3 regions of the Pseudocitrobacter sp. 73 genome follow, and region 3 is predicted to be linked to each of the others. Evidence: predicted binding sites of a transcription regulator. Region 3 holds the regulator's gene; each other region holds the start of a gene.
What was found. Region 3 encodes sigma-54, which starts transcription at its own class of promoters, with help from an activator protein. Its sites were predicted from a motif close to GTTGGCACANNTTTCGCTNT; they were not measured.
Positions count from the first base shown of each region.

Region 1 (9,913 bases), on a different contig from region 3:
ATCAATACTTCCTGGCCTGCTGCCATTACCGTCAGCCAGCGGCAGGTGTTTTCCAGCTGGCGCACGTTGCCCGGCCACGCCAGACGCGTTAACGCCGCTTCGGTTTCCGGGTGCAGCAGTTTCACTTCTACGCCGAGCTCGCGTGCAGCAATTTGCAGGAAGTGGCGCGCCAGACGCGGAATATCTTCCCGACGCTCACGCAGCGGCGGCAGATGCACGCGAATGACGTTCAGGCGGTGGAATAAATCCTCACGAAATTTCCCCTCCTGCACGCGCAGCTCCAGGTTCTGGTGAGTCGCTGCAATGATACGCACATCCACTTTCACCGGCGCATAGCCGCCGACGCGGTAAAACTGCCCGTCGGCCAGCACGCGCAGCAAACGGGTCTGTACATCGTTGGGCATGTCGCCAATTTCATCGAGAAACAGCGTGCCGCCGTCTGCCTGCTCAAAACGCCCCTGACGCACGTTATTAGCACCGGTGAATGCGCCTTTCTCGTGGCCAAAGAGTTCGGATTCAATCAAATCTTTCGGTATCGCCGCCATGTTCAGGGCGATAAACGGCGCTTTCGCGCGTGGGCTGTGGCGATGCAGCGCATGCGCGACGAGCTCTTTACCGGTACCGGATTCGCCGTTAATCAGCACGCTTATTGATGACCGGGAGAGTCGCCCGATAATGCGAAAGACGTCCTGCATCGCCGGCGCTTCGCCGATGATATCGGCGGTAGGCCCGAATGCAGGCACATCGCGCGGCTGCTGCTGTTCCTGATAGTGGCTGATGGCACGTTCAACCAGCGCTACCGCCTCATCGATATCAAACGGTTTGGGCAGGTAATCGAATGCGCCTTGTTGATAAGCGCTGACCGCTGCGTCCAGATCTGAATGGGCGGTCATTATGATGACCGGAAGCATCGGGTGACGCTGTTTAATCTGTTTGAGCAGCGCAAGGCCGTCCATGCCCGGCATACGGATATCCGACAGCAGCACGTCCGGCGTTTTGGTGGTGAGCGCATCCAGCACCTCATTGCCGCTTTCAAATGTGGTACAGCTTAAGCCCGCCCCGGTGAGTGCGCGTTCAAGCACCCAACGGATGGAGCTATCGTCATCTACGACCCAGACTATCCCTCGTTGCATAAACACACCTTATTTTCGAATTGGCAGGTAAACCGAGAACTCGGTATGGCCTGGCCAACTGGTAAATTCAATTTTTCCGGAATGCTGATCGATCAGGCTGCGGGCGATGGATAAACCCAGCCCGGTGCCGCCTTCGCGGCCACTTACCATCGGATAGAACAGCGTGTCCTGTAAATGGGACGGAATGCCCGGCCCGTTATCTTCAATGTCAATGCGTGCCGCCAGGCGATAGCGCTCGCCGTGTAGCGTCAGCTGGAACGCGGTGCGGGTACGCAGAATGATTTCGCCGCCTTCTGGCCCTAACGCCTGCAACGCATTGCGTACAATATTCAGCAAAACTTGTTCAATCTGGTCGGGATCGTGCGGTAACTCCGGCAAACTCGGATCGTAATCACGTACCAGCCGCACGTTATCCGGCAGCTCCATCGACACCAGCGAAAAGACACGTTCGGCTACTTTGTGGATGCTTTCGGTCACGTGCATGCCCGGCTGCTGTGGCCCCAGTAGACGGTCGACCAGGTTGCGGAGGCGGTCGGCCTGCTCAATGATCATTTTGGTGTATTCAGTGAGCGACGGGTCGGGCAGCGCTCTGCTTAACAGCTGTGCTGCGCCGCGTAAGCCGCCGAGCGGGTTTTTAATCTCATGGGCTAAGCCACGGACTAAATCGCGTGCTGCAATCTGTTGGGCGTGCTGTAGTTGCTCCTGGCTTAAACGGCGTTGGTTATCCATCGGGGCCATCTCCAGCAAAATAAAGCCGTCAGGCAGCCGCTGAGCCGTCAGAGAGAGGATATGCGAGCGTCCGTCGATCACCAGCGTCACTTCGTTATCCGTGAAGCCCTGGCCCGTTTGCAGGCTCTCCTGCATCAAACCGATATTCAGCGAGAAATAGCTCAGAAGTTCCGGTAACGGCGTACCGAACAGTTTTCGCGAGCTTTGCGCCAGCAACTGCTGCGCCGCCGGATTGGCGTAATGCACCGCAAGGTCGTCATCGACCAGCAGAATGCTATTAATTAAAGAATTGAGGATCTGCCCAGCATCGGGCAGCGCGCCGGTTGCCATTTAGCAGTCTCCTTAGATTGCACTGTTTTAGTGCATTATAGCTGGATGGACGGGAAAAAGGCGCTAACTACGCGTTTTTGTGGAGAAAAAAGCCCATCCAGAGATGGGCTAAACGTTCCACGGCAACAACTTACTCAGCTTGTTCTTGCCGCCAGGCGGCGACAAGAAGTGGGCGGAGAATGACTAACTTAAATTAAACGCTGTAGTACAGCTCGAACTCTACCGGGTGCGGAGTCATGCGCACACGGTCATCTTCTTCGCGGCGCAGCGCGATGTAAGCATCGATGGATTCGTCAGTGAACACACCACCGGCTTTCAGGAACTCGCGGTCCAGATCCAGTTCTTTCAGTGCTTCTTCCAGAGAACCCGCAACCTGTGGGATCTCTTTCGCTTCTTCCGGCGGCAGGTCATACAGGTTTTTGTCCATCGCCTCGCCCGGATGGATTTTGTTCTTGATGCCGTCAAGGCCAGCCATCAGCAGTGCTGCGAAGCACAGGTACGGGTTAGCTGCCGGGTCCGGGAAGCGCACTTCGATACGACGCGCTTTCGGGCTGGTAACAACCGGAATACGGATGGAAGCAGAACGGTTACGGGCAGAGTAAGCCAGCATAACCGGCGCTTCGTAACCCGGGACCAGACGTTTGTAGGAGTTGGTGGTCGGGTTCGCCAGGGCGTTGATCGCTTTCGCGTGTTTGATAACACCGCCGATGTAGTGCAGCGCCTGCTCAGACAGACCCGCGTATTTGTCACCAGAGAACAGGTTTACGCCGTTCTTGGAGAGAGACATGTGGCAGTGCATACCGGAACCGTTATCGCCAAACATCGGTTTTGGCATGAAGGTCGCGGTTTTACCGAAACGGTGCGCAACGTTGTGAACCACATATTTGTAGATCTGAATTTCGTCCGCTTTTTTGGTCATGGTGTTGAAGCGGGTCGCGATTTCGTTCTGACCGGCTGTTGCCACTTCGTGGTGGTGAGCTTCAACAACCAGGCCCATTTCTTCCATGATCATACACATGGTAGAACGGATGTCCTGGGAGGAATCGACCGGCGGAACCGGGAAGTAACCGCCTTTCACGCCCGGACGGTGACCTTTGTTACCACCTTCGTATTTGGTGGAAGAGTTCCACGCGCCTTCGATATCGTCGATAGCCACGTGAGAACCGGAAATGGATGCGCCGAAGCGGATGTCGTCAAACAGGAAGAATTCTGGTTCTGGCCCGAACAGTACGGTGTCGGCGATGCCAGTGGAGCGCAGGTATTCTTCAGCGCGTTTTGCGATGGAGCGCGGGTCACGGTCATAGCCCTGCAGGGTACCTGGTTCCAGGATATCGCAGCGGATGATAAGTGTCGGTTCTTCGTAGAACGGGTCAATGAGTGCGGTAGATGCGTCCGGCATCAGAACCATGTCAGATTCGTTAATGCCTTTCCAGCCGCCGATAGAGGAGCCGTCAAACATTTTGCCTTCTTCAAAGAATTCGGCATTAACCTGATGGGAAGGGATAGTGACGTGCTGTTCTTTACCTTTGGTATCGGTGAAGCGCAGATCGACAAACTTCACTTCGTGCTCATTCAGCATCGTCAAAACGTGTTCAGCGGACATACTTTACATCTCCCGGATTTGTCATTGTCGTCGTGGTAACGAGGTCTTCAAACACTTCTTAAAAGTGGCGTTGTTGCCCTGAAATATACAAAGCGAAATCTGTGCCAACTTTCAAATTACCCCCAAAAGGCGCTATCATGCGCATCATAGTGCAAAAGGGCTGCACCACGATGGTGTCATTGCACCAGTATAGTGCTTATATGTGAACATAGAGCACCATATTGGTGCAATTTGCGTTAAGGTGCCCTTTTTTCGCTCCGTGAAAGCGATCACAAAGGAACTCTGCAATACTTGTTTGCGGAGGATGTTTGTGATCCTGTTTTGTACTGCGATTAATCCGTGTACAATAACGCGCTATTTCTAATGCCCGAGGCAAAGTTGTGATCGAAAATTTGCGTAACATCGCCATCATCGCGCACGTTGACCATGGTAAAACTACCCTGGTTGATAAGCTGCTGCAGCAATCCGGTACGTTTGATGCACGTGCCGAAACTCAAGAGCGTGTGATGGACTCCAACGATTTGGAGAAAGAGCGTGGGATTACCATCCTCGCGAAAAACACCGCTATCAAATGGAATGACTACCGTATCAACATCGTTGATACCCCAGGGCACGCCGACTTCGGTGGTGAAGTTGAACGTGTAATGTCCATGGTAGACTCCGTGCTGCTGGTCGTTGACGCATTTGACGGCCCGATGCCGCAGACGCGCTTCGTGACCAAGAAAGCCTTTGCCTATGGCCTGAAACCTATTGTTGTTATCAACAAAGTTGACCGCCCTGGTGCGCGTCCTGACTGGGTTGTTGACCAGGTATTTGACCTGTTCGTTAACCTTGATGCGACCGACGAACAGCTGGACTTCCCGATCGTTTACGCGTCTGCGCTGAACGGTATCGCGGGTCTGGATCACGAAGACATGGCAGAAGACATGACCCCGCTGTATCAGGCGATTGTTGACCATGTTCCTGCGCCGGACGTCGATCTCGACGGTCCTCTGCAGATGCAGATCTCCCAGCTGGATTACAACAGCTATGTGGGTGTTATCGGTATCGGCCGTATCAAACGCGGTAAAGTGAAACCGAACCAGCAGGTCACTATCATCGATAGCGAAGGCAAAACCCGTAACGGTAAAGTCGGTAAAGTACTGACCCACCTGGGTCTGGAACGTATCGACAGCGACATCGCTGAAGCTGGCGACATCATCGCTATCACCGGTCTGGGTGAGCTGAACATCTCTGACACCATTTGCGACACGCAAAATGTGGAAGCGCTGCCTGCCCTGTCCGTTGATGAACCGACCGTTTCTATGTTCTTCTGCGTAAACACCTCTCCGTTCTGCGGTAAAGAAGGTAAATACGTCACGTCTCGCCAGATCCTTGATCGTCTGAACAAAGAACTGGTCCACAACGTGGCGCTGCGCGTAGAAGAAACGCCGGATGCTGACGCATTCCGCGTGTCTGGTCGTGGTGAACTGCACCTGTCCGTTCTTATCGAAAACATGCGTCGTGAAGGTTTCGAAATGGCGGTTTCCCGTCCGAAAGTTATCTTCCGCGAAATCGATGGCCGTAAACAAGAGCCGTTCGAAAACGTCACGTTGGACGTTGAAGAACAACATCAGGGTTCTGTGATGCAGGCTCTGGGTGAGCGTAAAGGCGACCTGAAAAACATGAATCCAGATGGCAAAGGCCGCGTACGTCTCGACTACGTGATCCCAAGCCGTGGTCTGATCGGCTTCCGTTCAGAATTCATGACCATGACTTCCGGTACCGGTCTGCTGTACTCCACCTTCAGCCACTACGACGATATCCGTCCGGGTGATGTGGGTCAGCGCCAGAACGGTGTACTGATCTCTAACGGCCAGGGTAAAGCAGTTGCGTTCGCACTGTTCAGCCTGCAGGACCGCGGTAAGCTGTTCCTGGGTCACGGTGCAGAAGTGTACGAAGGCCAGATCATCGGTATTCACAGCCGTTCTAACGACCTGACTGTAAACTGCCTGACCGGTAAGAAACTGACCAACATGCGTGCGTCTGGTACAGACGAAGCAACGGTTCTGGTTCCGCCGGTTAAAATGACGCTGGAACAGGCTCTTGAGTTCATCGATGACGACGAACTGGTAGAAGTTACCCCAACTTCTGTCCGTATCCGTAAACGTCACCTGACCGAGAACGACCGTAAACGCGCAATGCGCGGTGCGAAAGAAGAGTAATCCTCCTCTTTAACGCATGAAAAACCTGCCAGCGATGGCAGGTTTTTTTTTGCCTTCACGTCATGGCAAGGGCCTTTTTATTCCCCTTTTAAATACGGGGTTACTGCTTAAGAGAGCTTTGTCACAATTATCCGCAAAGTTCTGCGGTGCTGTTTGCGTTCGTTTTCGCCGTGAGCGTAAGATGCATTATCTGGTTTAAACCAATAGGATTAAAACAAACAATGACGGAAAATCAGTCCACCGTTGAGAATGTCAAAGAGAAGTTAGATCGGTGGTTAAAAGATGACATTACCACGCCGGGCGGAAAGCTCCCCTCTGAAAGAGAGTTGTGCGAGCTGTTGGGCATCAAACGTATGACGCTGCGTCAGGCATTGTTGAGCCTTGAGGCGGAATCAAAAATCTTCCGCAAAGACCGTAAAGGCTGGTTCGTCACGCAACCGCGTTTTAATTACAGCCCCGAGCTATCGGCAAGCTTTCAACGCGCGGCCATTGAGCAGGGTAGAGAGCCTTCCTGGGGATTTACGGAGAAAACCCTGATTACGGACCTGCCGGAAATGCTACTGCCTCTGACGGCGGCGACGCCCTCTCAGGCGCTTTATCGCGTAACGGGGTGGGGCGCGCTGGAAGGCCATAAAGTCTTCTATCATGAAACGTATATCAATCCTGAAGTGGCGCCAGGCTTTATCGATCAACTTGAAAACCACTCTTTTTCCTCGGTTTGGGAAAAATGCTATCAAAAAGAGACCATCGTAAAAAAATTAGTGTTTAAACCCGTCAGAATGCCGGGCGATATCAGTAAACATCTGGGTGGCTCTGCCGGTATGCCTGCTATTTTAATTGAAAAGCACCGGGCCGACCGGAATGGCAATATTGTACAAGTAGACATTGAATATTGGCGGTTTGAGGCGGTTGACCTCATCATTAATCTGTAGGTGTTTTATGCTCACAATAAATAACGCAAGAAAAATTCTACAACGTGTCGATAATCTTCCTCTTTATCTGCATGCCTACGCATTTCATTTAAATATGCGTCTTGAACGTGTATTACCGGGTGACTTGCTGGATATTGCTTATGAGAATCAGCTACGCGGCGTCAAAATTCACGTCCTGGATGGCGAGCGCTTCTCACTGGAAAACATGAGTGATAGCGAACTTGCGGCCTTTGGCGAAAAAGCCCGCCAGCTCACTCTGGATGTGCATATCGAAACCAGTGCTTCTGATAAAAAAGCGATCGACCAGGCTGTCGGGATTGCATTAAAAACGGGCGCGTCATCGGTCCGTTTTTATCCGCGCTACGAAGGGCATTTGCAGCAAGTGATGTCGGTGATTGCCCGTGATATCGCGTACATTCGCGATACGTATCAGAACAGCGGATTAACCTTCACCCTGGAGCAGCATGAAGACCTGAAGAGCCACGAGCTGGCGACGCTTATTCAAGACAGCGGGATGAATTCTCTCTCCTTACTGTTTGATTTTGCAAACATGATTAACGCCAACGAACATCCTTTGGACGCGTTAAAAACCATGTCCCCGCATATCACCCAGGTGCATATTAAAGATGCGCTGATCGTCAATGAAGACGGCGGGCTGGGGCATAAAGCCTGTATTTCCGGGCAGGGTGACATGCCATTCAAAGATCTGTTAACCAACCTTATCTGCCTGGGTGATGAAGAACCGCAGGTGATGGCTTACGGCCTGGAAGAAGAGGTGGATTACTATGCTCCGGCATTTCGTTTTGAACACGAAGGTGATAACCCGTGGATCCCCTATCGTCAAATGAGTGAAACGCCATTACCTGAACAAAGTGCGCTGGACGCTCGGTTGAGTAAAGAAAAGCAGGATGCGGTGAATCAGATAAATTATGTTCGGAGCGTGTTGCAACAAATAAAACAAGAGGCGACGCATCTTCTAAATCACTAATAAGCTTTAAATTTATTAGCAGTTAATAAAAACCATCTTATAAGGATGGCCGGTATCCTATTGCCTTTTAAGACAGCGATTTAAAAAATCGCATAGGGGATGTTATGCTCACGAAAAAGAAATGGGCGTTATTTAGTCTGTTAACGCTCTGCGGCGGTACGATTTATAAATTACCTTCACTGAAAGATGCGTTTTATATTCCGATGCAGGAGTATTTCCATTTGACCAATGGTCAAATAGGTAATGCGATGTCGGTGAACTCATTTGTTACGACCATCGGCTTTTTCCTCTCAATCTATTTTGCCGACAAACTGCCGCGTAAATACACCATGTCTTTTTCGCTCATCGCGACGGGTTTACTGGGCGTTTATTTGACGACCATGCCGGGATACTGGGGCATCCTTTTTGTCTGGGCGCTGTTTGGTGTCACCTGCGACATGATGAACTGGCCGGTACTGCTGAAATCGGTAAGCCGGCTGGGTAACAGTGAACAGCAGGGCCGTCTGTTTGGTTTCTTTGAAACGGGGCGCGGCATCGTCGATACCGTTGTCGCATTCTCCGCACTGGCCGTCTTCGCCTGGTTCGGCAGTGGCTTATTGGGCTTCAAGGCGGGTATCTGGTTCTATTCCATCATCGTGATTGCCGTCGGCGTTATCATCTTCTTCGTGCTGAATGACAAAGAAGAGGCGCCGTCGGTTGAGGTGACAAAGGACGAAGACGCCAGCAAAAACACCAGCATGACGTCGGTTTTGAAAGACAAAACCATCTGGCTCATTGCCTTCAACGTCTTCTTTGTGTACGCGGTGTACTGCGGCCTGACGTTCTTCATTCCGTTCCTGAAAAACATCTACATGCTGCCCGTCGCGCTGGTGGGCGCGTATGGCATTATTAACCAGTACTGCCTGAAAATGATCGGCGGACCGGTTGGTGGCATGATTTCTGACAAAATCCTGAAATCACCCAGCAAATACCTGTGCTACACCTTTGTGATCAGCACCGTGGCACTGATTCTGCTGATTATGCTGCCGCATGAAAGCATGCCGGTTTATCTCGGCATGATGTGTACATTGGGCTTTGGCGCTATCGTCTTTACCCAGCGTGCCGTCTTCTTCGCGCCGATTGGTGAAGCGAAAATCGCCGAAAACCAGACCGGTGCTGCGATGGCGCTCGGCAGCTTCATCGGCTACGCCCCGGCGATGTTCTGCTTTAGCCTCTACGGCTACATTCTGGATTTAAACCCGGGGATCGTCGGCTACAAGATTGTGTTTGGCATCATGGCCTGCTTCGCCTTCTGCGGCGCGGTGGTCTCGGTGATGCTGGTTAAGCGCATTAGCCAGCGTAAGAAAGAGATGCTGGCGGCAGAGGCTTGATTCTACGTCCAAATGGGCCGCGCAAATTGGCGGCCTTTTCTCATATGCCTCACACTTATCCCGTTCACCTCATAGTCAAACTCCGCCTTTCCCGCTACAGTTAATTTTCCACGGCGAGAAAGGAGGCGAAAATGCTCTATATCTTTGATTTAGGTAATGTGATTGTCGATATCGACTTCAACCGTGTGTTCGGGACGTGGAGCGACCTCACCCGAGTGCCGCTGGCTACGCTCAAGCAGAGTTTTACCATGGGCGAAGCCTTCCATCAGCATGAACGGGGTGAAATCACCGATGAAGCATTTGCCGAAGCGATTTGTCATGAGATGGATCTCCCACTGAGCTATGAGCAGTTCTCCCACGGCTGGCAGGCGATTTTTGTTTCGCTGCGACCGGAGGTGATTGAGATCATGCATAAACTGCGCGAGCAGGGTCATCGTGTGGTGGTGCTCTCTAATACCAACCGTCTGCACACTACATTCTGGCCGGATGAATACCCGGAAATTCACGCCGCGGCGGACCATGTTTATCTGTCGCAAGAGATGGGGATGCGTAAACCGGAAGCGCGTATCTACCAGCGGGTGCTTGAAGCTGAAGGTTTTTCTGCCGCCGATACGGTCTTTTTTG
Region 1 covers NZ_VTZO01000019.1:87,185-97,097, reverse strand. The annotation lists gene glnG (nitrogen regulation protein NR(I)) at 1-1,133, opposite strand, end outside; gene glnL (nitrogen regulation protein NR(II)) at 1,143-2,192, opposite strand; gene glnA (glutamate--ammonia ligase) at 2,386-3,795, opposite strand; gene typA (ribosome-dependent GTPase TypA) at 4,176-5,999, shown strand; gene F0Q32_RS18710 (GntR family transcriptional regulator) at 6,221-6,931, shown strand; gene F0Q32_RS18705 (sugar phosphate isomerase/epimerase) at 6,939-7,919, shown strand; gene F0Q32_RS18700 (MFS transporter) at 8,024-9,289, shown strand; gene yihX (glucose-1-phosphatase) at 9,421-9,913, shown strand, end outside.
Region 1: glnA (glutamate--ammonia ligase) is a predicted target of sigma-54. The motif match lies at 3,885-3,904, and genes of this name have one in related genera.

Region 2 (9,913 bases), on a different contig from region 3:
GCATGATGGCGGATGCGATTGCTCAGGGTATCAACGAAGTTGACCCACGCGTAGCGGTGAAAATCTTCAACGTCGCCCGCAGCGATAAAAACGAAATCCTGACCAATGTTTTCCGTTCTAAAGGCGTGCTGGTTGGGACATCAACCATGAACAACGTAATGATGCCGAAAATTGCTGGCCTGGTCGAAGAGATGACAGGCCTGCGTTTCCGTAACAAACGTGCCAGCGCGTTCGGTTCACATGGCTGGAGCGGCGGTGCGGTTGACCGTCTCTCTACTCGTTTGCAGGATGCGGGCTTTGAAATGTCACTGAGCCTGAAAGCCAAATGGCGTCCTGACTTCGACGCGCTGGAAGTGTGCCGCGAACACGGTCGTGAAATCGCCCGCCAGTGGGCACTTGCGCCGCTGCCAGAGGTGAGTGCCAAAGTCACAACCGCGCAGGAAGAATGCGCCTGTGCCGCAGCCGCAGCCGCTGACCTCGGCCCAAGCATGCAGTGCAGCGTCTGCCAGTGGATTTACGATCCGGCAAAAGGCGAGCCGAACCAGGATGTTCAGCCGGGGACGCCGTGGAGCGACGTGCCGGATAACTTCCTGTGCCCGGAATGCTCACTGGGTAAAGACGTCTTCGACGTACTGGCCACGGAGGCAAAATGAATAATGGCATCGTGATCATCGGGTCGGGCTTTGCGGCCCGCCAACTGGTGAAAAACATTCGCAAACAGGACGCTGCCGTGCCGCTGACTTTGATCGCCGCCGACAGCATTGATGAGTACAACAAGCCAGACCTCAGCCACGTCGTCAGCCGGGGGCAAACCGCCGCCGACCTGACGCTGCAAACGGCAGGTGAGTTTGCCGAGCAGTACAATCTGAATCTCTTCCCACAAACCTGGGTGAGCGACATCGACGCACAGGCCAAAGTGGTGAAAAGTCAGGACAGAGAGTGGCGCTACGACAAACTGGTGCTGGCGACAGGCGCATCGACCATCGTACCGCCGGTTCCCGGAAAAGAGCTGATGCTGACCCTCAACAGCCAGCAGGAGTTCGGGGCCGCGCAAAGCACCCTGCGTGATGCGCAGCGCGTACTGATTATCGGCGGCGGCCTGATTGGCAGCGAACTGGCGATGGACTTCAGCCGTGCAGGTAAAGCGGTGACGGTGGTGGATAACTCCGCCTGCATTCTGGCGTCACTGATGCCGCCGGAAGTGAGCAGCCGCCTGCAACATCGTCTGACCGACATGGGTGTGCATCTGCTGCTGAAAACCCAGTTGCAGTCGCTGGAGCAAACAACAACCGGGATTGTGGCGAAGTTTGACCGCCATCGTCAGGTTGAAGTGGATGCCGTTGTTGCGGCCACTGGCTTGCGCCCGGAAACCGCGCTGGCGCGTCATGCGGGTGTAGAGATCAATCGTGGCGTGAAGGTCAACAGCGCGATGCAGACCAGTAACCCGGATATCTACGCGCTGGGTGATTGCGCGGAGATCAACGGGGCCGTGCTGCCCTTCCTGCAACCGATTCTGTTAAGTGCGATGTGTCTGGCGAAGAATCTGCTCGGCCAGAATGGCGAGCTGAAGTTACCGCATATGCTGGTGAAGGTGAAAACGCCGGATCTGCCGCTACATCTGGCGGGGGAAACGCGCCGTCAGGATCTGGACTGGACTATCGCCACCAGCGCACAGGGCATGCTTGCTCAGGGCTATGACGACAACCAGCAACTTCGCGCGTTTGTGGTGAGTGAAGAGAGAATGAAGGAGGCGTTTAGCCTGTTGAAGTTATTGCCGAATTGATTTGCTATGCCATTGCTGAACTTAACCTTGCTCGCGAATTTTGCAGAGCCCTTCTTAACCTCAGATACATGGACGTATCGCGTCTGATTTTTGCCCCGGTCGCCGGGGCTTTTTTTTGGCTCCGTGCGCGCGTTGTTGTCGGGTGGCGGCTACGCCTTACCCGACCTACCTATTTACACCATCAGACAAGCCCAAACCATCCGGCATCACGCGCACCGGGCCGCTGCCACCACCGCCTGCCCGAACGCAATTGCCCCATCGCCTGCGGGCAAACTGTGCGGGAAAAGCAGCGTAAAATCAGCCAGATGGTGCTGTAACCGCGCACGCAGCAGCGCGTTATGCAGCACGCCGCCACCAAATGCCAGCGTTGAGATGCCCCGCGCCTGTGCTTCGCGACGCATCATACCGCCCAGCCCCTGCGCCAGCGCATCGTGAAACACCCACGCTTTCTCCGCCGGGCTGGCCTGCCAGCTCAACCACTGCGGCCAGAATTCTGCAAGGTCGAACCGTTCACTTTGCAGCGGATGTTCGACGCCGGTACACGTCGCCGCCAGCGCTTCCAGACGACAAGCCGCCTCACCTTCATAGCTCAACGTCAGCGGCGCACAGCCCAGCGCGCAGGCCACCGCATCAAACAATCGCCCGCAGGATGATGCGCGCGGCGCATTAATACCGCGCTCAATCGCCCGCGCCAGCAGAGGCCAGTTTTGTTCGCGCACGATGGCGGTTTCCGGATAACTTTCCCACTCCGGCACAAACGCCAGGCAGTGCGCCAGCAGGTTACGCCACGGCTGACGTGCCGCCAGGTCGCCCCCCGGCAACGCTACCGCAGGCAGGCCGCCAAGATGTTCACACTCGCGGTAATTCACCCGCAGACATTCACCGCCCCACAATGCACCCTCTTCCCCCATGCCAATGCCGTCCAGCGCCAGCGCAACCACATCACCGCCGCCCAGCGGCCAGTTGTGTTCCGCCAGGCACGCGGCAATATGCGCATGATGATGAAGCACCGTTTGATGGGGTAAATCGCGAGCCGCAGCCCACTGCGATGAGTGGTAGCCAGGATGCGCATCCGCCACCACCGCCTGCGGGGTAAAATCGTAGATAGCCTGCATCAAACGCAACGACTGCTGCCATTGCGCTTCGACACCCTCATCAGTCAGGTCGCCAAAATGCTGGCTTAACACCGCCTGCTCGCCGCGTACCAGGCAGAAGGTATTTTTGAGATCTGCCCCCAGGCAAAGCATCGGCGAAATATCGTGAAAACCCGGTGGCAGTGGAATGGCATCCGGTACATAGCCGCGCGACCGGCGCAGCATTTCGCCATTTTGCCGCACCACCGAGTCATCCATCCGCTGCACAATATCGCGATTATGCAGCAAAAATCCGTCGGCGATATCCGCGAGATCCGCCAGTGCCAGCGCATTGGTCAGGGCGGGCGGTTTACCGCTGAGGTTCCCGGATGTCATCACCAGTGGGCGATTCAACGCCTGCATCAGCAAATGCTGAACAGGATTAGCCGGGAGCATGATGCCCACTTCTGCCAGCCCCGGCGCGATGTCATCGCACAAGCTGCTGACGCAGGATTTATCCACCAGCACAATCGGTGCTGCCGGGGTGCGCAGTAATCGGCTGGCGTCATCGGGGAGATTCATCGTATTGGGGAGCATCACCGCCAGCGGTTTCGCCGGGCGATGCTTACGGGCGCGCAGCGTCGCTACCGCGCGGGCATTGCCCGCATCGCAGGCCAGATGAAAACCACCCAGCCCTTTGATCGCCACAATGCCGCCCGACGTGAGAAGCGTAATCGCCGCCTGTAGCGCCGCCTCGCGGTGCAGCGGTTCGCTTTCGGCATACCACGACAGCCACGGGCCGCACTCGGCGCAAGCCACCGGCTGGGCATGAAAGCGACGATCGTAAGGATTGCGGTACTCCGCCTCGCAGGCAGAGCACAGCGGAAACGCCGCCATCACCGTCAGCGGACGGTCGTAAGGCATGGCGTTAATAATAGTGAAACGTGGGCCACAATGGGTACAGTTGATAAAGGGATAACGATAACGGCGCTCCTGCGGGTCATTCATCTCCGCAAGACACGCCGGGCAGGTGGCCGCATCCGGGACAATCTGCGTGCTCATCGCTCCCGCGCCGCTCTCGCGGATCACAAAGTCGTCTGGCACGCTCTGCCACACATAAGGCTGCACCTGCGTCTCATCAATGCGCGCTAAAGGCGGGCAGTGTTGATGAAGCGCGGCAAGGAAATCCGCTTCCTCGCCCAGCAAACGAACGAGCACCCCCGCACCGTCGTTGCAGACATCGCCCACGCGCGCCTGCTGCTGAGCCAGTTGCCAGACAAAGGGGCGGAAGCCCACCCCCTGTACTTTACCGCGAATGCGGATTTCGACGCCGTTATGCGTTATCGTCATTCATTACCCTGCTACCGCCTCACGCAGGCGGGATTTCATCGACTGGTAGCTTTCCAGCGCGTAGTTTTCCGCCCAGTTTTGATCCTCAATCGCACTGATATTCACCGCACAGTACTTGGTTTCCGGCGTTTTAGAGATGGGATCGAGGTTGTCTTGGGTCAGTTCGTTACAGGCGCCAATCCACCACTGGTAGGTCATATAGACGCTGCCATGATTGATACGCTCGTTGACGTTGGCACGCGTGATCACTTTACCGCGACGCGACGCCACCCACACCAGTTGTTTGTCTTTTACACCCAGCTTCTGCGCATCCTGCGGGTTGATTTGCACAAAGCCTGGCTCATCGGCCAGCGATTGCAGCGCCGCACAGTTACCGGTCATCGAGCGGCACGAGTAGTGCCCCACTTCACGCACGGTGCACAGTACCAGCGGATATTGATCATCCGGGCATTCGGCTGGCGCACGCCACGGCGCGGCAAACAAATGACCTTTGCCATCCGGAGTGTCAAACTGATTACCTGCGTAAAGATACGGCGTGCCTGGGTGATCGAGCGTCGGGCACGGCCACTGAACGTGCCCCATGTCGCCCATTTTATCGTAAGTCACACCAAAGAAGAGCGGGCAAAGCTCACGCATTTCGTCCCAGATTTGCTGGTTATTGTCGTAATGCATGGGGTAGCCCATTTCCTGGGCAATCAGGCTGATAATTTCCCAGTCGCGTTTGACGTTATATTGCGGTTCGATTGCTTTTTCGAAACGCTGGAAGCCACGGTCAGCACAGGTGAAGACGCCGCCGTGTTCGCCCCAGGAGGTAGCGGGCAGCAGCACATCGGCCTGCTCGGCGGTTTTGGTCATAAAGATGTCCTGCACCACCACGAAATCGAGTGCTTCGAACCCTTTGCGCACCAGGCCTAAGTCGGCTTCGGTTTGCAGCGGATCTTCGCCCATGATGTAGTAGGCTTTCACCTTCCCTTCCAGCGCCAGATGCGGCACTTCGGTAATGCGCACGCCCACTTTGTCATCCATCAGGCTGGCATCAATACCCCATGCTTTGGCGAATTTCGCCCGCACGTCGGCATCGACCACGTCCTGATAACCGGGGAACTGGTTAGGGATCACGCCCATATCGCACGCGCCCTGCACATTATTCTGACCACGCACCGGGCCGACGCCGACATGTTCACGTCCCAGATTACCGGTGAGCAGCGCAAGCGTTGCCAGCCCTTTGACCACATCCACGGCCTGACCAAACTGAGTGACGCCCATGCCCCACATAATGGTGGCGCTGGGAGCCGCCGCGTAGGTACGCATCGCCTGACGAATCTGTTGTGCCGTCACGCCGGTCAGTGCTTCCACCGCTTCCGGCGCATAATCTTTCACGGTTTCACGCAACTCATCGATACCGGTGGTGTAGCGCGCAACATATTCTTTGTCGTAGAGATTTTCTTCCAGCAGTACATGGGAAAACGCATTGACCAGCGCCATGTTGCAGCCGTTTTTAATTTGCAGATGTTGATCGGCGATACGCGCGGTTTCAATACGACGCGGGTCGCAGACGATAATTTTCGCGCCTTTCTCTTTGGCTTTGATCACGCGACGCGCCACGATAGGGTGAGAATCGGCGCAGTTGTAGCCAAAGACCAGCAGACAGCTTGAGTGTTCAATGTCTTCGATGGAGTTACTCATCGCACCGTTGCCCAGTGCTTCCTGCAAGCCCGCGACAGAAGGCCCGTGGCAGACGCGCGCGCAGCAGTCGACGTTATTGGTGTTCAGCACGCCGCGCGCAAATTTTTGCATCACATAGTTGGTTTCATTTCCGGTACCGCGCGATGACCCGGTGGTCATAATGGCGCGCGGGCCGAATTTCGCTTTGATCTCACCTAAGCGTTTTGCCGTATAGCGGATGGCTTCATCCCAGCTCACTGGCGTCAACTTGCCGCCTTTTTCATAGCGGATCATCGGCTGCGTCAGGCGCGGCGTCAGCAGTTTGGTATCGTTCAGGAAATCCCAGCCGTAATAGCCTTTCAGGCACAGCTCATGCTGGTTAGTTTTCCCGTCGGCCGCTTCCGCGCGGATGATTTTATTGTTGTCGACAACCAGCTTCAGTTTGCAGCCAGCACCACAATACGGACAAACACTTGTAATTTTTTTCATCAGTAACAGACCTGTTAAAAGTGAAACGGAGGATCATTAAAACGACAGAGAAATAGAGGTATCGAGCGCAGCGCGACGACGTTTTTCGGCGCTGATTTGCTCAAGCTTGTCGCGGTCGACGCAGAAAATGGCGTGCGTCGGGCAGGCTTCCATACAGGCCGGGCCTTGCTCGCGGTGGAAGCACAGGTCACATTTGTTAGCTTCGGCTTTTTCGGCACGCACGTTGAGGCCCGCGCCGCTGTTGCGTACAACCGGGCGAACGACCACTTCCATCGCGCCATACGGGCAGGCCACGACGCAGGTTTTGCAGCCGATGCAGCGTTCCTGCATCACATGGACAAAGCCTTTTTCACGGCGAATTGCGCCGTTCGGGCAGACGTTCGCGCACGGTGCGTCTTCGCACTGACGGCACGCAGTCGCGGTAGAAACATTTACGCCTTTGATCACATGAATTCGCGGCAGGAAAGATTCCGGCGTCAGCGCGGCGCAATCCTGTTCGGCCTGGTGGCTGACCACGCACGCCACTTCGCATGTCCGGCAGCCTATACATTTACTCGCATCTGCAATGATGAAACGGTTCATCAAATTCTCCAGCAATGACAATGAATGAGCCGGAGAATGCATTATTCGCGCCAACTTTTAGTTAACTGTTTATTAAGGATTTTTTATTTGAAACGCGGTGTCTAATCCTGTCATCGTCACGAGTGACGATGACAGGTGACGAGATTAACCCTGCGGGCCTGCGCCCAGAGAGTCGCGCGCGATAAGCTCGCCGAGGAAGGAAGGTTGTGGTTTGAATTCGCCGCCGTCGAGCATGAAAATCAGGCGATGGATGATCTCCTGAATCATCTCTGTCACCGGAATTCTAACGCTGGAGAGCGATGGCAGCATGTACGGCGCAAGCGCGATATCATCAAAACCGACGACGGAGACCTGCTCCGGCACGCGCAGGCCGCGCGACTGAAGCTGTTTCATCGCCCCGATGGCCATGTCATCGTTGCTGGCGACCACCGCGCTAAAGTTAACGCCGCGCTCAAGCAGCATATCAACACCTGCCGACCCCGTCGCTGGCGTCCATTTCCCTTCCACAATCAGCGCATCACGCAGTGGAATATGGTGTTCAGCTAAAGCGGCTTTGTAGCCTGACAAGCGTTCAATGCCGGTTGGCGAATCAAGCGAACCGGTGATAAATGCGATATCGCGATGCCCCTGTTCAATCAACTTTTCCACCGCATTCTGGCTGGTACGCGCCTGGTCGCAGTAAACACAATGACTGGCGTTACGGCGCAGGCGACGGTTAAGCACCAGCACCGGCTGTTCATGCTGCTGAATAAGTTCGTCGATTTCGTCAACGCTGAGAAATCGCGGGTAGATAATGATGCCGTCACAACGCATATCGAGCAGATACTGAATCGCCGCCCGCTCCTCTTCCGCACTGTGTTTACCATCGGCGAGGATCAACTGACGGCCCTGATTTTCGGTCATCCGCGCGGCGTGAAACAGTAACTCGCTAAAATAGACGCCATGATACAGAGTGTTGGTGACCACCAGCCCCAGCGTTTGCGTGCATTTGGTCGCCAGATTGCGCGCCAGCAGATTAGGCCGATAGCCGCTCTGTTCAATCGCCTGCCAGACCCGGTCTTTGGTTTCCTGACCCACATAGCCGTTGCCGGTCAGCACGCGTGAGACCGTCGCTTTCGACACGCCAGCCAGCTTTGCCACCTCCAGCATCGTCGCCATTTCGCTTCCCTCGTCAAAAATGATGGGCAGAAGTGTACTTCAGCCACGGCCCTTTTTCAGCTTTTGCCATACATGGCGATCGTCATCACAAATTTAAAAAAATGAATTTTCACCATCTTGTCAGTTTCCAAGAAACTCATCATGATTTTGTGGAACCGGTTTCCTATGCAACGTTTCATCGCCTGGCGATGAGGACCCTACAGATAAGAACAGGATAGATTCCGATGTCCAAAAACTATGCGGCGCTGGCGAAGTCCATCGTCGATTTACTCGGCGGCGTCAGCAACATCAGCGCAGTGACCCACTGCATGACGCGTCTGCGCTTCGTGTTGAAAGACGACTCACGGGTGGATAGCCCCGCGCTGAAAAGCCTGAGCGGCGTGCTCGGCGTAGTGCGCAGCGATAACCAGTGCCAGGTGATCATCGGTAATACCGTTTCCCAGGCGTATCGGGAAGTGGTGAGTTTACTGCCGGAAAATATGCAACCTGCCGTACCAGAGGGAAAACCGAAGATAACGCTGAAACGCATCGGCGCGGGGATCCTCGACGCGTTGATCGGCACCATGTCACCGTTGATCCCGGCGATTATCGGCGGATCAATGGTGAAACTTCTGGCGATGATCCTTGAGATGTCCGGCGTGCTCACCAAAGGCACACCCACTCTCACCATTCTGACGGTGATTGGCGACGGCGCGTTCTTCTTCCTGCCGCTGATGGTCGCCGCCTCTGCTGCCGTAAAATTCAAAACTAACATGTCGCTGGCTATCGCCATTGCGGGCGTGCTGGTGCACCCAAGCTTTATCGAACTGATGGCGAAAGCCGCACAGGGCGAGCATGTGGAATTCGCCTTCGTGCCGGTCACGGCGGTGAAATATACCTATACGGTTATTCCGGCGCTGGTGATGACCTGGTGCCTGTCGTACATCGAACGCTGGGTGGATCGCATTACGCCTGCGGTAACGAAAAACTTCCTCAAACCGATGCTGATTGTGCTGATTGCCGCCCCGCTGGCGATCCTGCTCATCGGCCCGATTGGTATCTGGATCGGCAGCGGCATTTCTGCCCTTGTTTACACTATTCACGGCTATCTGGGCTGGCTGTCGGTCGCCATTATGGGCGCGCTATGGCCGCTGCTGGTAATGACCGGGATGCACCGCGTCTTTACGCCCACCATTATTCAAACCATCGCTGAAACGGGTAAAGAGGGCATGGTAATGCCGTCGGAAATCGGCGCGAACCTGTCGCTGGGCGGCTCATCGCTGGCGGTGGCGTGGAAAACCAAAAACCCGGAACTGCGCCAGACGGCGCTGGCTGCGGCGGCCTCGGCAATTCTGGCGGGCATCTCTGAACCGGCGCTGTACGGCGTGGCGGTCAGGCTGAAACGCCCGTTAATCGCCAGCCTGATCAGCGGCTTTATCTGCGGTGCCGTTGCAGGCATTGCCGGGCTTGCCAGCCACTCGATGGCGGCGCCTGGCCTGTTCACCAGCGTGCAGTTCTTTGACCCGGCGAATCCGATGACCATTGTGTGGGTCTTTGGCGTGATGGCGCTGGCGGTGGTGCTCTCCTTTATTTTGACGCTGATCCTGGGCTTTGAAGATATCCCGGTCGAAGAAGCTGCCGCCGATGCCCGCGCACGTCAGGCCGCAGCACCAGCAACTGTCTGAATGACATAACATTTAACGAGGAAACGCATGTCGACATTTCCGGAAGGATTTTTATGGGGCGGCGCACTGGCCGCTAACCAGTGTGAAGGCGCTTATCTTGAAGGCGGGAAAGGCCTGACGACGGTCGATATGATCCCGCATGGCGCAAA
Region 2 covers NZ_VTZO01000010.1:316,508-326,420, reverse strand. The annotation lists gene norV (anaerobic nitric oxide reductase flavorubredoxin) at 1-653, shown strand, start outside; gene norW (NADH:flavorubredoxin reductase NorW) at 650-1,783, shown strand; gene hypF (carbamoyltransferase HypF) at 1,990-4,206, opposite strand; gene fdhF (formate dehydrogenase subunit alpha) at 4,210-6,360, opposite strand; gene hydN (electron transport protein HydN) at 6,397-6,942, opposite strand; gene F0Q32_RS13240 (LacI family DNA-binding transcriptional regulator) at 7,087-8,100, opposite strand; gene ascF (PTS cellobiose/arbutin/salicin transporter subunit IIBC) at 8,325-9,764, shown strand; gene F0Q32_RS13230 (6-phospho-beta-glucosidase) at 9,792-9,913, shown strand, end outside.
Region 2: hydN (electron transport protein HydN) is a predicted target of sigma-54. The motif match lies at 6,978-6,997, and genes of this name have one in related genera.

Region 3 (9,913 bases):
TTGCTGTGCTGGCGACGTCAACAAATTGGCCGCGTGGCGGGCGCGCTCTTAACCGGCGGGTTTATCGCATGGCTGGCGATGCTCTGGTGGGCGACGCCGCTCTTTGTAGAATGAATCGGGATAACATTATGTCGCAAATCGATTTGCAACCGGGTTTTGACTTCCAGAAAGCCGGGAAAGAGGTGCTGGAGATTGAACGCGAGGGTCTGGCCCAGCTCGATCAATACATCAACGACGACTTCAGCCGCGCCTGTGAGAAAATCTTCTATTGCAGCGGTAAAGTCGTGGTAATGGGCATGGGAAAATCCGGGCATATTGGCCGCAAAATGGCTGCGACATTTGCCAGCACCGGCACCTCCGCGTTCTTCGTGCATCCGGGCGAAGCCGCACACGGCGATTTGGGCATGGTGACGCCGCACGATATCGTCATCGCCTTGTCCAACTCTGGTGAATCAAACGAAATTCTGGCGTTGATCCCTGTTCTGAAACGTTTGCAGGTGCCGCTGATTTGCATGACCAGCCGCCCGGAAAGCAGTATGGGCCGCGCGGCGGATATCCATCTGTGCGTGAAAGTGCCGAAAGAAGCCTGCCCGTTGGGCCTGGCGCCGACTTCCAGCACTACTGCGGCGCTGGTTATGGGTGATGCGCTGGCGGTTGCGTTGCTGAAAGCGCGCGGCTTCACTGCCGAAGATTTTGCGCTCTCCCACCCCGGCGGCGCACTCGGTCGCAAGCTGTTGCTGCGCGTAAACGACATTATGCACACCGGCGACGACATTCCGCGCGTCAACAAAGAAGCCTCTTTGCGTGATGCGCTGCTGGAAATTACCCGCAAAAACCTCGGCATGACGGTAATTTGCGATGAAAACATGAAGATCGACGGTATCTTTACCGATGGTGACCTGCGCCGCATCTTTGATAACGGCGCCGATTTACGTAGCCTGAGCATTGCCGATGTGATGACCCCTGGCGGCATTCGTATCCGTCCGGGTACGCTGGCCGTTGACGCGCTAAACCTGATGCAATCACGCCACGTCACCTGCGTGCTGGTTGCTGAGGGCGATCAACTGCTGGGCGTCATCCATATGCATGATTTACTGCGCGCAGGCGTAGTGTAAAAGGATTAAAAACAATGAGTAATGCTGTCACTTCCGTGGCAACCTGTTACGGCCCGGTGAGCACCGAATTTATTGAGAAAGCGGCGAAAATTCGCCTGCTGATCCTCGACGTCGACGGCGTGCTGTCCGATGGTCTGATTTACATGGGGAATAACGGCGAAGAGTTGAAAGCGTTTAACGTGCGTGATGGCTACGGTATTCGCTGTGCCCTGACGTCCGGAATCGAAGTTGCCATTATTACCGGGCGAAAAGCTAAACTGTTAGAAGACCGCTGTGATACGTTAGGAATTACCCATCTTTATCAAGGGCAATCCGATAAACTTATCGCCTATCGCGAGCTGCTCGGCAAGCTCGGTTTGCAGGCCGATGAAGTTGCTTATGTGGGCGACGATCTCATCGACTGGCCGGTTATGGCGGAAGTGGGTTTAAGCGTTGCGGTCAATGACGCGCATCCACTGTTGCTGCCACGTGCGGATTACGTCACCCGTATTGCCGGTGGGCGCGGCGCGGTCCGTGAAGTGTGCGATCTCCTGTTGCTGGCGCAAGGGAAGTTAGAGGAAGCCAAAGGGCAATCGATATGAGTAAAACCAGACGTTGGGTTATTATCCTGCTTTCGCTTGCGGCGCTCGTCCTCATTGGCGTGAATCTGGCCAGCAATGATGATGACGGTCAGGCGGTGGTTAACAGCAACGACCCAACTTATAAAAGCGAACATACCGATACGGTGGTCTACAGCCCTGAAGGCGCGTTGAATTATCGGTTAATCGCAGAACACGTCGAGTATTTTTCCGACGAAGCTGTCTCGTGGTTTACCCAGCCGAGACTGACCACCTTTGACACTGATAAAGTGCCAACCTGGTCAATCAAAGCCGATAAAGCGAAGCTGACAAACGATCGCATGCTGTACCTTTATGGTCACGTTGAAGTTAACGCCCTGACCCCTGACGCGCAATTGCGCAAAATTACGACGGATAACGCCCAGATCAACCTGGTCACCCAGGATGTTACCTCTGATGATTTGGTGACGTTATACGGAACGACATTTAATTCCAGCGGCCTGAAAATGCGCGGCAATTTACGCAGCAAGAACGCCGAGCTGATTGAAAAGGTTAGAACCTCCTATGAAATTCAGAACAAACAAACTCAGCCTTAAGCTGGCGCTCGCCGGTTCTCTGCTGGCAGCCAGCCTGCCGGCACTGGCACTGACTGGTGATACTGACCAGCCGATTCATATTGAATCCGATCAGCAGTCGCTGGATATGCAGGGCAATATCGTCACCTTTACCGGCAACGTTATTGTGACCCAGGGCAGTATCAAAATTAACGCCGACAAGGTGGTGGTGACCCGTCCTGGCGGCGAAAAAGGCAAAGAGGTGATCGACGGCTACGGTAACCCGGCGACCTTCTACCAGATGCAGGACAACGGCAAGCCGGTGAAAGGCCACGCCGCCAAAATGCATTATGAACTGCAAAGTGATTTCGTGGTGCTGACCGGCAACGCATATCTGGAACAGGTCGACAGCAACATCAAGGGCGACAAAATCACTTACCTGGTTAAAGAACAGAAAATGCAGGCGTTTAGCGAAAAAGGTAAACGCGTAACGACCGTTCTGGTTCCGTCCCAGTTGCAGGACAAGAACAAAAACCAGGCACCGGCACAGAAGAAGAGTAACTAATTCGTTATGGCGACATTAACTGCAAAGAACCTGGCTAAAGCCTACAAAGGCCGCCGTGTGGTAGAGGATGTCAGTCTGACCGTCAATTCCGGTGAGATTGTGGGTCTGCTTGGGCCGAACGGCGCGGGTAAAACCACCACCTTCTACATGGTGGTCGGTATCGTGCCGCGCGACGCGGGTAATATCATCATTGATGATGAAGATATCAGCCTGCTGCCGCTGCACGCCCGTGCGCGCCGCGGGATTGGCTATCTGCCGCAGGAAGCGTCCATTTTCCGTCGTCTGAGCGTGTATGACAACCTGATGGCGGTGCTGCAAATTCGTGACGATCTCACCAGTGAACAGCGCGAAGACCGCTGTAACGAGCTGATGGAAGAGTTCCACATCGAACACCTCCGCGACAACATGGGTCAATCGCTCTCTGGTGGCGAACGTCGCCGCGTAGAGATCGCCCGCGCGCTGGCCGCAAATCCGAAATTTATCCTGCTGGATGAACCATTTGCGGGCGTTGACCCAATCTCTGTTATCGATATCAAACACATCATTGAGCACCTGCGCGACAGCGGTCTCGGCGTGTTAATCACCGACCACAACGTCCGCGAAACGCTGGCGGTGTGTGAGCGTGCGTATATCGTCAGCCAGGGGCAGCTTATCGCCCACGGCACCCCGACAGAGATCTTACAAGACGAACATGTTAAACGTGTGTATCTTGGGGAAGACTTCAGACTCTGATAGGGTAGAAGTATGAGAGAGGTTAGCCGGAGATTATCGCACTGAACATGAAGCAAGGTTTGCAATTAAGGCTCAGCCAACAGCTCGCCATGACGCCACAGCTGCAACAGGCAATTCGCTTGTTACAGCTGTCGACGCTGGAACTGCAGCAGGAACTTCAGCAAGCGCTGGAGAGCAATCCCCTGCTTGAGCAAACCGATATTCATGAAGAAATCGATGCCAAAGAGACGCCGGATAACGAAACGTTAGACAGCGCCGACGCGCTCGAACAGAAAGATATGCCGGAAGAGCTGCCGCTCGACGCCAGCTGGGATGAAATCTACACCGCCGGAACGCCCTCAGGCACTGGCGCAGATTACCAGGACGACGAACTGCCGGTCTATCAGGGCGAAACTACCCAGTCCCTTCAGGATTACCTGATGTGGCAGGTGGAACTCACGCCGTTTACCGATACCGACCGGGCGATAGCCACCTCCATCGTTGACGCCGTTGACGATACCGGTTATCTGACCGTCCCGCTGGAAGATATCCGCGAGAGCATGGGTGATGACGAAATCGGTCTGGATGAAGTCGAAGCCGTGCTTAAACGGATCCAGCGGTTCGACCCGGTGGGCGTTGCCGCCCGCGATCTCCGCGATTGCCTGCTTATTCAGCTCTCTCAGTTTGCCAAAGAAACCCCTCGCCTCGCCGAAGCCCGTCTGATCATCAGCGACCATCTCGATCTGCTTGCCAACCACGATTTCCGATCGTTAATGCGTGTCACGCGTCTGAAAGAAGACGTGTTGAAAGAAGCGGTGGATCTGATTCAGTCACTGGATCCACGTCCGGGTCAATCGATCCAGACCGGTGAGCCGGAGTATGTCATTCCTGATGTGCTGGTGCGCAAAGTCAGTGGCCGCTGGGTGGTAGAACTTAACGCCGACAGCATTCCACGTCTGCAAATTAATCAGCACTACGCGGGCATGTGTAACAACGTCCGTAACGACGCCGACAGCCAGTTTATTCGCAGCAATCTGCAAGATGCGAAGTGGCTGATTAAAAGTCTTGAGAGCCGCAACGACACGTTGCTGCGCGTCAGCCGCTGCATCGTTGAGCAGCAGCAGGCGTTTTTTGAGTCCGGCGAAGAGTATATGAAACCGATGGTGCTGGCGGATATCGCCCAGACCGTCGAGATGCATGAGTCCACCATTTCACGCGTGACTACGCAGAAGTATTTGCATAGCCCGCGCGGCATTTTTGAGCTTAAGTATTTCTTCTCAAGCCATGTGAATACCGAGGGTGGCGGCGAAGCCTCATCCACGGCGATTCGCGCGCTGGTGAAGAAATTGATTGCCGCGGAAAATCCCGCGAAACCACTAAGCGACAGTAAGCTGACCTCTATGCTCTCCGATCAAGGTATCATGGTGGCCCGCCGAACCGTTGCAAAGTACCGAGAGTCTTTATCCATTCCGCCGTCTAACCAGCGTAAACAACTGGTCTGACTCAACTGATAAGGAAGACACTATGCAGCTCAACATCACTGGACACAACGTCGAAATCACTGAAGCCCTGCGCGATTTCATCAACACGAAATTCGTGAAGCTGGAACAGTATTTTGAGAGGATCAATCAGGTCTATATTGTGTTAAAAGTGGAGAAATTGACGCACATCTCGGATGCGACCCTGCATGTTAACGGGGGCGAACTTCATGCCAGCGCGGAAGGGCAGGATATGTATGCCGCTATTGATCTGTTGATCGACAAACTGGCGCGGCAGCTTAATAAACATAAAGATAAACTGAAACAACACTAATTGTCCGGGCGGTCGCCCGATGCCGGTAAAGTGTCGGGCGATGCTTAGGTGAAATTATGATAAATAACGATTCGGCTCTACAACTGAGCAATGTGCTTAACCAGGAATGTACCCGCAGTGCGGTTCACTGCCAGAGTAAAAAACGTGCGCTGGAAATCATCAGTGAACTGGCGGCAAAGCAGTTAAGTCTGCCTCCGCAGGTGGTGTTCGAAGCGATTCTCACCCGTGAGAAAATGGGCAGTACCGGCATTGGCAATGGCATCGCCATTCCACACGGTAAGCTGGAAGAAGATACGCTGCGCGCCGTGGGCGTTTTTGTGCAGCTTGAAACGCCGATCGCGTTCGACGCCATCGACAATCAGCCTGTCGACCTGCTGTTTGCTCTGCTGGTGCCTGCGGACCAAACCAAAACGCACTTACATACGCTTTCACTGGTGGCGAAACGTCTGGCGGATAAAACCATCTGCCGCCGCCTGCGCTCAGCGCAGAGTGACGAAGAGCTTTATCAAATCATCACAGAAACGGAAAACAGTGATGAAGCGTAAGGGAAATGAGTTCGTACTGAGGAGAAACGGTACATGGTACTGATGATCGTCAGCGGCCGCTCAGGCTCGGGTAAATCCGTGGCTTTACGGGCGCTGGAAGATATGGGTTTCTACTGTGTAGACAACCTGCCGGTAGTCCTGCTGCCAGAGCTTGCGAAAACGCTGGCCGACCGGGAGATCTCCGCCGCCGTCAGTATCGACGTGCGTAATATGCCGGAATCTCCGGAAATCTTCGAAAAAGCGATGGAAAATCTGCCGGACGCATTTTCTCCACAGTTGCTGTTCCTCGATGCCGATCGCAATACGCTGATCCGTCGTTACAGCGACACGCGCCGTCTGCATCCGCTCTCCAGTAAAAACTTGTCGCTCGAGAGCGCCATCGACAAAGAGAGCGACCTGCTCGAGCCGCTGCGCTCGCGCGCAGACCTTATCGTCGACACCTCCGAGATGTCGGTCCACGAGCTGGCAGAAATGCTGCGTACCCGCCTGCTGGGCAAACGCGAGCGTGAACTGACGATGGTGTTTGAATCCTTTGGCTTCAAGCACGGTATTCCTATTGATGCGGATTACGTCTTCGACGTACGCTTCCTGCCCAACCCGCACTGGGATCCGAAACTGCGTCCGATGACCGGCCTCGATAAACCGGTTGCCGCCTTCCTCGACAGGCATACGGAAGTCCATAACTTTATCTACCAGACCCGCAGCTATCTTGAGCTATGGTTACCTATGCTGGAAACCAATAACCGTAGCTATCTGACCGTGGCGATTGGCTGTACCGGCGGTAAACACCGTTCGGTGTATGTCGCCGAACAACTGGCTGACTACTTCCGCTCTCGCGGCAAGAACGTGCAGTCTCGTCACCGGACGCTGGAAAAACGTAAATCATGACCGTAAAGCAAACCGTTGAAATCACCAACCGGCTGGGCATGCACGCCCGGCCTGCGATGAAGCTGTTTGAACTGATGCAGGGTTTTGATGCGGAAGTGCTGCTGCGCAACGACGAAGGCACCGAAGCGGAAGCCAACAGCGTGATTGCGCTGCTGATGCTGGATTCCGCCAAAGGACGCCAGATTGAAGTGGAAGCCTCCGGCCCGCAGGAAGTCGAAGCCCTGGCCGCGGTTATCGCACTGTTTGAATCTGGGTTTGATGAAGATTAAGTAGTCTCCCTTCCCCATGCCGGATGGCGGCCTCGCCTTATCCGGCCTACGAAAAGCGCCTCTACCGTAAAAACGCCATTCGGCGTTTTTTTTGTTATCCCTGTACAATTTGTGCTCTTTCCTGTCTAAGATTAACCTTAAGAAAACCTTAATTTGCTTTGTTTATGTTTCATTTAAGTTTCGTGTCGATACTGGTTAATTGTCAGCAAATAATTCCAGGAGCGCGTCATGTTACATTTATCGGGAAACACCCCCCTGGGCACCGGAAGACATCGTAAATGTTATGCGCATCCGGATGATGCCCAACGCTGCATTAAAATCGTCTACAACAACGACGATGGCGGCGATAAAGAGACGAAACGTGAGTTGGGCTACTACGCACATCTCAATCGTTATCTGAAGGACTGGAGTGGGATCCCGCGTTATTACGGCACCGTTGAGACCGACTGCGGAACAGGTTACGTCTATGATGTGATCAGCGACTTTGATGGCAAACCCTCTATCACCTTAAAACAGTTCGCTATGGAGTGTCGCTACGAAGAAGATCTGGTCGTATTGCGTCAGATCCTGCGCACGCTGAGGAAGTACATTACCGAAAACCACATTGTGACCATGACGCTGAAACCGGCTAATATTCTGTGCCACCGCATCAGTGAATCAGAAGTGGTGCCGGTTATCTGCGACAACATTGGCGAATCGACCTTTATTCCTCTGGCCACCTGGTCAAAATGGTTCTGTCGTCGTAAGCAGGAACGTCTGTGGGAACGTTTTATTGCCCAGCCGGTACTGGCAGCCGCACTGAATAACAGCAAGCCGCGCGAAGAGCGCAGCACGCTGGAGCTCTCTTCTCGCAAAGCTTAATGCAGTTGGTGGCGGGTCATGAAGGATTCGCCGCCGAGCTGACGCATCTGGCGCAGTATCCACGCCTGGCGGCTACGCACGTAGCCTGAAGGGGCATCCGCTTTAAAGCGAAGCGGGTTCGGTAGTACGGCAGCTAACAGCGCCGCTTCCGACATGGTCAGCCTGCTGGCGGATTTATGGAAATAGCGCTGTGCAGCGGCTTCTACGCCAAAAGTGCCCTCACCAAACTCAGCGATATTCAGGTAAACGGTCAGGATACGCTTCTTACTCCAGACTGTTTCAATCCCCACCGTCAACCCCGCTTCCAGCCCTTTGCGTAACCAGCTGCGTCCATCCCACAGCAGCAGGTTTTTCGTCGTCTGCTGGGACAACGTCGACGCGCCGCGAATCCGGTTTTCGTTGCGTTCATTGTGTGAAAGCGCCTTTTCGATCGCCTGAACATCAAACCCCCAGTGCTCCGGGAATTTCTGATCTTCGGCAGCGATCACCGCCAGCCCCATCCACGGCGATATCTCATCCATACTGACCCAGTCGGAATGCGCCACATAATGAAAATCGCCGCTCAGCCAGGCACTTAGCTGGCGCTCGACCATCACCGCAGAAAACGGAACTGGCACAAAGCTAAACAGCGCAATACCGCCGCCCCAGAAAAGCACCAGCACCAGCGCGATGCGCCAGACAATACGTTTTATCCACTTCAGCGGTGAAACGCGCTTGCTCATTCAGCCAGTACCAGCACGCGCGCCACCAGCTTTTCAATCCCCTCAGCGGCTTCGGCGATGTTCTGCGCCAGCATATAAGCTGGCGTGGTGACCACTTTGTTGTCTTCATCAACAACGATGTCATCCACCGGGCACGGCACATGCTCCGCGCCCATTTCTTCCAGCACTTCTGCCGTGTCGATATCGGTGCCGATGGTAATGCGCAGCGGGAAATCAAAAATCTTCGGCAACATCGCCGGGGCGATACACATAAAGCCAAGCGGTTTACCCGCCTGATGCATTGCCTGCGCCAGCGATTTCAGATGCGCGTCAACCTCGCACGCAGCACCCTGCGTGGCAAAGTTGGAGAGGTTTTTCGCCGCGCCAAAACCGCCGGGCACAATCAGCGCATCCAGCTCTTCCGCCTGCGCACTGGCGAGCGGACGTACATCACCGCGCGCAATGCGCGCAGACTCGATCAGCACATTGCGGCTTTCACCCATCGCTTCTCCCGACAAGTGGTCGATAACATCGAACTGGCGCTTATCCGGCGCAAAGCACACGGCCTGCGCGCCGCTACGGGCAATGGCCAGCAGCGTAATGGTGGCTTCGTGAATTTCAGAGCCGTCATAGACACCGCAGCCGCTCAAAATAACGCCAACTTTTTTCATGATGCTTGTCCCTCGCTGTAACTGACTGAAGATTATTACTATTTCTGATTAACTCGCTATGCTTCACATATTTTGCTGATTCATGTAACAAATGTTTCAACTTTTGCTATCTTAATCTGCGTGTAATCGTATTCATCAGGTTGTGTCTAACCAAAATCCTATTACATCTTATGGCGCAGCCACGATTTCCCTGGTGTTGGCGCAGTGTTCGCGCACCCCGGTTTAGCCGGGGTCATTTTTTTTCAGCGTTCGCCACCCAGGATTTAAGCACCGCGACATCGTGCTGCCATTCGGTTTTCATCTCCTCAACCCATTCACCGACGTTATCCCACCAGGCCGGTAAATCAGGCGACTGGATCTGCTGCCCTAGCTGTTGCAGATGACGCAGACCGACGGAACCCGCCGCGCCCTTAATTTTATGCCCTTCCTCGACAATACCTTTCTGATCGCGCGCGGTCAGATTCGATTCCAGCACCGCCAGATAACCCGGCATCATCTTCTCAAAGACCGCCAGGCCGTCGGTAATGAGCTTCGGCCCCACCAGTTCGATGTACTGCTCCAGCATCGGAATATCCAGTAACTGCTGTGATTTACCCTGTTCTGTTGGCATTGCGGTGCTCTCCTCGTCGTCGGCGGTGTCCCAGAATTTTTTGATCATCGCGGT
Region 3 covers NZ_VTZO01000015.1:197,003-206,915, forward strand. The annotation lists gene F0Q32_RS16960 (calcium/sodium antiporter) at 1-114, shown strand, start outside; gene kdsD (arabinose-5-phosphate isomerase KdsD) at 129-1,115, shown strand; gene kdsC (3-deoxy-manno-octulosonate-8-phosphatase KdsC) at 1,130-1,696, shown strand; gene lptC (LPS export ABC transporter periplasmic protein LptC) at 1,693-2,268, shown strand; gene lptA (lipopolysaccharide ABC transporter substrate-binding protein LptA) at 2,237-2,791, shown strand; gene lptB (LPS export ABC transporter ATP-binding protein) at 2,798-3,523, shown strand; gene rpoN (RNA polymerase factor sigma-54) at 3,571-5,004, shown strand; gene hpf (ribosome hibernation promoting factor) at 5,027-5,314, shown strand; gene ptsN (PTS IIA-like nitrogen regulatory protein PtsN) at 5,371-5,859, shown strand; gene rapZ (RNase adapter RapZ) at 5,893-6,747, shown strand; gene npr (PTS phosphocarrier protein NPr) at 6,744-7,016, shown strand; gene yrbL (PhoP regulatory network protein YrbL) at 7,245-7,877, shown strand; gene mtgA (monofunctional biosynthetic peptidoglycan transglycosylase) at 7,874-8,599, opposite strand; gene elbB (isoprenoid biosynthesis glyoxalase ElbB) at 8,596-9,249, opposite strand; gene arcB (aerobic respiration two-component sensor histidine kinase ArcB) at 9,482-9,913, opposite strand, start outside.